Regions from separate parts of the Streptomyces sp. NPDC021562 genome, predicted to be linked through region 1. Evidence: riboswitches for the same ligand, from Rfam matches in the RefSeq annotation. Region 1 holds a riboswitch; the other holds the start of a gene.

Region 1 (3,190 bases):
TACCTGGAGCACGCGGCTCCGGAGCGGGACATCGCGCTGTACATCAACTCCCCCGGCGGCTCGTTCAGCGCGATGGCCGCGATCTACGACACGCTCCGGTACGTCACCTGCGAGGTGGAGACCGTCTGCCTGGGGCAGGCCGGCGCCGCGGCCGCGGTGCTGCTCGCGGCCGGCACCCCGGGCAAACGCTCGGTGCTGCCCGGCGCCCGCGTGGTGCTGCGGCAACCGGCCCTGCCGGAGCCGGTGCAGGGCCGGCCGAGCGATCTGTTCATCCAGGCGGCGGAGTGGGAAAGGACCCGCGCGATGGTGGAGGAGATGCTCGTCCGGCACACCGGGCGCACCCCCGGGCAGGTCCAGCAGGACCTGGAGCGGGACCTGGTCCTGGACGCGCCGGGGGCGGTGGCGTACGGGCTGGCGGACCGGGTCATGCCCGCGCACCGGCCCCCGCTCGGCCGGCCGCACGCGGGGTGAGCCGCCGATGCTGCCACCGGAGCTGCCGCCGCTGCCCGCGCTGACCCGCGCGGAGGGCGAGCTGATCGACCGTTACCTGGACGTGGTCGACCTGCTGGGCCGTATCAACCCGGCGCAGAACGAGGACACCTACCGCGGTCTGCGCGCCGCGCAGGCGCTGGTGCGCGCGGCGTCCGAGCTGCGCGACGCGCTGGCCCTGATGCATCGACGGGGCGAGACGGAGCTGCACGGGGACACGCTGGCACGGGCGTTGCGGGTGCTCGACGGCGAGCGCCGGACCGCTCGCGTCGCACTCCCGCCCGACTGCGTACGGTGACCTCCGCAGGAGTCCAGGCCGATGCGTCGACGCCACGCCCGGGCCGGAGTTGAAACGACCCAAAGGGGTTACCGCCGTTCGGCGGAGTGTGGCGTGGTTTTACCTGACCGAAAAAGCCGCTCGACTCGCCTGCTCCACAGGGGTCGTGGAGCGCTTCGACGCAGGTCCGGGCCTACGCAGTGGAGTTGACGGAGAATCGAACACAGGGCTGTCCACCCGAACGGGTGGGTGGTGAGTAACCCCACAAATCCCCGGTTCCGTTGGGATTTTCGGACACGAGTGCGTGAAGATCCCTGTCTGACGACAAGCCCCCGCCACCACGGCGGGGCGGTCCGGGCGGACGCCGAGTCCTGCCGCCGCCCGGATGACGTCGACAGCAGTGCATCGGCAGGAGTGGAGGACCCAAGCACGACGGGTCGCCGGAACGGTCACGCCATGACCGGACCGAGCAGCCCTTGGGGTGAAGCCGTGGCAACGCGGCCGGGCAACTTCGCCAGCCCGAATCCGACAGGTCATCCTTCACAGGCGGCTGACGAAGGGTTGCGCATGACTGCGCTCAATCGTGTTCCGTCGCTCATGGCCCGGGCCGGTACGGCCTCGGCGCTGACGATCGCCGCCGTGGGCGGCTCGATCGTGATCCCTGGTGTCGCCTCCGACGCCTCGGCCGCCACGCTGGCGACGAAGGCACTGCAGGTCGCCGCCTCGAAAAAGGGCTCACCCTACCGGTGGGGCGCCACCGGACCGAACAGGTTCGACTGCTCCGGGCTCACGCTGTACTCGTTCAAGAAGGCGGGCAAGACCCTGCCGCGAACGGCGGCCCAGCAGTACAACAAGACCCGTCACATCTCGGCCGGCAGCCGCAAGGCCGGGGACCTGGTCTTCTTCCACTCGGGTTCCAGCGTGTACCACGTCGGCATCTACGCCGGGAAGGGAAAGATCTGGCACGCCCCGAAGACCGGGGACGTGGTGAAGCTCCAGAAGATCTGGACGAAGAGCGTCTGGTACGGCCGGGTCAGCTGACCCCGCCGCGCACCGGCCGGCGGGAGCTCAGGGCTACGGCTCCTGCTGGCCGGCCGCGGTGACGGGGTGGGCCGGGACCGTCCAGGGCAGTTCGACGAAGACCGTCTTGCCGCCCTCCCGGGTGGGGCGGACCCGGAGTCTGCCGCCGTACTCGGCGGTGAGCCAGCGGATGATGACCATGCCGCGGCCGTTGTCCTGCTGGACCGCGGCGGGAAGTCTCCTGGGGAAGCGCGGATGACTGTCCGTGACGCCGATGCGCAGGTGCTCGTCCCGGTCGAGGCCGAGGTCCAGCGTGAAGGTGGGCGACTGCCCGAAGGTGTGCTGCACGGCGTTGGTGGCGAGCTCGGAGACGATGAGGCGGACGGTGTCCGCCGTTTCCGTCTCCGGTGGCAGTCCCCACTCCGCGAGGGTGTCCAGCGCATACGCCCGGGCCGCGGCGACCGAGGCGGGTTCGCTCGGCAGGGTGACGGATGCTTCCAGATGGTCTGCCATGGCGACGTCGTCCCTTTCCTCGGGACCGGAGTCCGACTTCCTCGGGACCGGAGTCCGGCACGGTGGGGATGGTTCGAGTACGGTCCCGGACTGGTACTTCTCCGCCAGACTGCCATTACGGGGCCGGTCGCGGGGAGCGATCCACCAAGATGTGCATATATCTGTCGCTCGAAGCGGTGAACTCTGCGACACCGGACCGTATATGGGCGGCCAGATTGAGTAGGGAGTAGCCCATGCAGAACGGTCCCGCGGTACGCCGCCGGAAACTGGGCGCCGAACTGCGCATGCTGCGCACCGGTGCGGGTCTCACGAGCGGCGAGGCCGCCCGCCTGGTGGGCTGGCACCAGTCGAAAGTGAGCCGGATCGAGACCGGCGCCAGCGGTGTGAAACCGGCCGATGTGCGGTTACTTCTCGACGCCTACGGGGTGGCCGAGGGGCAGCTGCGCGAGTTGCTGCTGGTATTGGCGGGGTCGGAGGACACCGCGGGACGACATCACTGGTGGCACGCCTACCGGGGGGTGCTGCCGCCCGCCTACCGGGATTTCATCAGCCTGGAGTCGCAGGCGAGCGCGATGCGCACGCTGGAGACCTCGGTGGTGCCGGGGCTCCTGCAGACCGCCGAGTACGCCCGCGCGGTGACCCGGGTGGCCGCCGACGGGCTCGACGAACAGGCCCTCGACGCCCTGGTGGAGGTGCGTCTGGCCAGGCAGGACGTGCTCCGGGGTGATCCGCCGCTGAAACTGAGCGCGGTCCTGGACGAGGCGGTGCTGCGCCGGGAGGTGGGCGGCCCGGGGGTGATGGCCCGACAGCTGGAGCGGCTGACGGAGGCGGCCCGGTTGCCGCAGGTGCGGCTCCAGGTGCTGCCGTTCGCGGCGGGGGCGCATGTCGGCA
Region 2 (3,190 bases), on a different contig from region 1:
CGGCGTCACCGTCCCCGTCGAACCGGAGTCCTATCCGCGAGCACGTCCTGCCCGGATCCGCCAGGCGCCTTTCGGCCCGGTCCTGGCGCTCGGCGTCGTGCCAGGTCGCCACGTCAAGGCGGTGGTCGTCGGCGTCGGCCGCAGGAAACCTCTCCGGCCCCCGGCCGGCGCCTCCCGCAGCCGCGCCCGCGCAGACGTCACCGGCCGCACTGACGGCGCCTCACCACCGAGACGGCGGACGCCACTTGAGGCCGAAACGCACCGTGAGTCTCAGGGGCGTGCCGTCCGTATTCTCTGATCATGGTCGCACCTTCCCCGTACTCGCTGATCGCCACCGACCTGGACGGCACGCTGCTGCGTGCCGACGACACCCTGTCGGACCGGTCGCTCGCCGCCCTGGCGCGGGCCGGCCGGGCCGGTGCCACGCACCTCGTGGTGACCGGCCGCCCCGCGCCGAGAGTGCGCCCGCTCCTCGACGATCTCGGCTGCACGGGACTCGCGGTCTGCGGCCAGGGCGCGCAGGTGTACGACGCCGGCACGCACCGTCTGCTGTGGTCGGTCACCCTGGACCGGGAACTGGCGGAGACCGCGCTCGGCAAGGTCGAGGCCGAGGTCGGCCAGGTGTACGCGGCGGTCGATCAGGACGGCGTGGACGGGCTCACGCTCATCGAACCGGGCTACCTGATGCCCCACCCCACGCTGCCCGCCCTGCGCGTGGACCGGCGTGACGACCTGTGGTGCGCGCCCATCAGCAAGGTGCTGCTGCGCCACCACACCCTGTCCGACGACGAACTGGCGGCGACCGCCCGCGCGGTGGTGGGTTCGCTGGCGACGGTCACCATGTCGGGACCGGGGACGGTGGAGCTCCAGCCGTGCGGGGTGACCAAGGCGACCGGGCTGGCGCTGGCCGCCGACCACCTGGGGCTGTGCCCCGAACGGGCCATCGCCTTCGGTGACATGCCCAACGACATCCCGATGTTCGACTGGGCGGCCTACGGAGTGGCCATGGCCAACGCGCACCCCGAGCTCCGGGCGAGGGCCGACGAGATCACCACGTCGAACGAGGACGACGGCATCGCCGTCGTCCTCGAAAGACTCTTCGTCTGATGCGGGGCGCGCCGGTCAGTACGCGCCGTGGACGTTGTCGATCGAGCCGTACCGCGCGGCGGCGTAGTTGCAGGCGGCGGTGATGTTCGCGACCGGGTCGTAGATGTCGAAGGACGTGCCCGCCACGTGGTACGCGTTGAACGTCGGGTCGATCACCTGGAGCAGGCCCTTGGACGGGATGCCGGCGGCCGCGTTGGAGTCCCAGAGGTTGATGGCCCGCGGGTTGCCGGACGACTCGCGGATCACGTTGCGGTAGATGCCGTTGTAGGTGCCCGGGATGCCCTTCTGGGCCATGATCGCGAGCGACTCGCGGATCCAGCCGTCGAGGTTGTTCGGGTACCCGGCGGGCGTCGTCGAGGCCGTGACGGCGGTGGTGGGGGTGGCGGCGGAGGCGTCGGCCGCGCCGATGAGCGGAAGGGCGAGTACGGCGGCGCCGGTACCGGCGGCGGCGAGCGTGCGGGCGATGCGGGTGCGGCGGGACTGGGCGGCAGCAGGCATGGCGAAGTTCCTCTCCGTCGCCTGCGAGGTGAGCTGTCGGGTTCGGGCTCGGGGAGTGCCCGGTCGCGTCACCCGAAGGCGACGCGACTTCACCCCTAGCCGGTCCGGGACGGCGTCCGTCGATGACGGCGGCCGCCCGGTCCGGCGACTTACCTGGGTCCCCCGCTCCTGCCGTGCGAATGAACTCGTCGATGGGTTGGGCCGGGCGGCGGCAGGATTCGGCGTCCGCCCGGCGAGCGGGAACGTATGCGAGAGCACATGTCCGGAACAAGTGGTGGATTCACACAACGCGCCGATTGACCTTGATCTGAGGCGTATGGGGCACTTGATCCTTTGCGGTTGCCAAGCCTCAACTGGCGCACAGGGAAAGGCGAGGCAGGGCGTCGTGCGGCGTGCGGGACACGGGGGTCCGAGTGACCTACTTCACGAAACCGCAATCACGGCAAAAAGGGCATGAGGGATTAGTTGAATCCGTCCGCGTCGCCCAGGGATTCGGTGATTGTCCTAATTGTCTTATTGAATGGAATTGCGGCTCTAGGGAGTGAATGAGTCATTCGGGCGTCATTCGTCGGGCGTGGTCGACGTGTTGACGGCCGATTGCGTCAAGGCCGCGCGGAGCGCCGGGAATTCCCGAGGGGTGGCGTGCGTGATCCTGGTCACCCGGGGAGAGTGCGTCCAGGTGGGTGACATCGGCCAAGTCGGTGGATGTCATGTCTTATCATCTGATCAAAAACATACCGGTCGTGATCCGATGGTGCCCGGGGCGTAACCGTGGGCGCCCTCGGTGATCGAAACCTGACCGGATACGCTGACTTGAGTGATGGCAGCGACCTATCGACAAACCGTGTAATCGCCAGTGGACACCAGCAGACAGGAGACCCTCGTGACCGTCGTCGGGCCGTTCGGGCTGAGCGTGCGGGACCAGGCTCTGGAAGCCGATGTCCAGGCCGGATTGGCGGCTGTCGAGGAAGGCCTGCTAGAGGCCACCAAGAGCGAGGTCCCCTTCATCACGGAGGCCGCGCAGCACCTCGTACGGGCTGGCGGCAAGCGGTTCCGGCCGCTGCTGGTGATGCTCGCCGCGCAGTTCGGCGACCCCTACGCACCGGGTGTCGTGCCGTCGGCCGTCGTCGTCGAGCTGACCCACCTCGCCACCCTGTACCACGACGACGTCATGGACGAGGCCGCCGTGCGGCGCGGTGTGGACAGCGCCAACACCCGCTGGGGCAACTCCGTCGCCGTCCTCACCGGCGACTTCCTGTTCGCGCGTGCCTCGCAGATCCTCGCCGACCTCGGGCCCGAGGCGGTCCGCGTTCAGGCCCTCGCGTTCGAGCGGCTGGTGACCGGCCAGATCCTGGAGACGGCGGGGCCTTCGGACGGGCGCGACCCGGTCGACCACTACCTCGACGTCCTCGGCGGCAAGACGGGCTCGCTGGTGGCGGTCTCCTGCCGTTTCGGCGCGATGATGTCCGGTGCCGACGAGACGGTCGTGGACGTCCTCACCCAGTACGGCGAACGCCTCGGAGTCGCCTTCCAGCTCGCCGACGACGTCCTCGACATCGCCTCCGACTCGCACGAGTCCGGCAAG

The links. Region 1 has a riboswitch for cyclic di-AMP ahead of AB0G52_RS15580 (C40 family peptidase). Riboswitches for the same ligand answer to the same signal wherever they lie in the genome.
Positions count from the first base shown of each region.
Region 2: linked by a shared signal. The riboswitch ahead of AB0G52_RS20145 (transglycosylase SLT domain-containing protein) and the one ahead of AB0G52_RS15580 (C40 family peptidase) in region 1 are both predicted to bind cyclic di-AMP.

Region 1 covers NZ_JBFACN010000009.1:4,706-7,895, reverse strand. The annotation lists gene AB0G52_RS15590 (ATP-dependent Clp protease proteolytic subunit) at 1-471, shown strand, start outside; gene AB0G52_RS15585 (hypothetical protein) at 479-787, shown strand; cyclic di-AMP (ydaO/yuaA leader) riboswitch at 1,146-1,330, shown strand; gene AB0G52_RS15580 (C40 family peptidase) at 1,334-1,807, shown strand; gene AB0G52_RS15575 (ATP-binding protein) at 1,841-2,299, opposite strand; gene AB0G52_RS15570 (Scr1 family TA system antitoxin-like transcriptional regulator) at 2,533-3,190, shown strand, end outside.
Region 2 covers NZ_JBFACN010000012.1:92,117-95,306, reverse strand. The annotation lists gene AB0G52_RS20150 (HAD family hydrolase) at 301-1,107, shown strand; gene AB0G52_RS20145 (transglycosylase SLT domain-containing protein) at 1,123-1,605, opposite strand; cyclic di-AMP (ydaO/yuaA leader) riboswitch at 1,611-1,806, opposite strand; gene AB0G52_RS20140 (polyprenyl synthetase family protein) at 2,489-3,190, shown strand, end outside.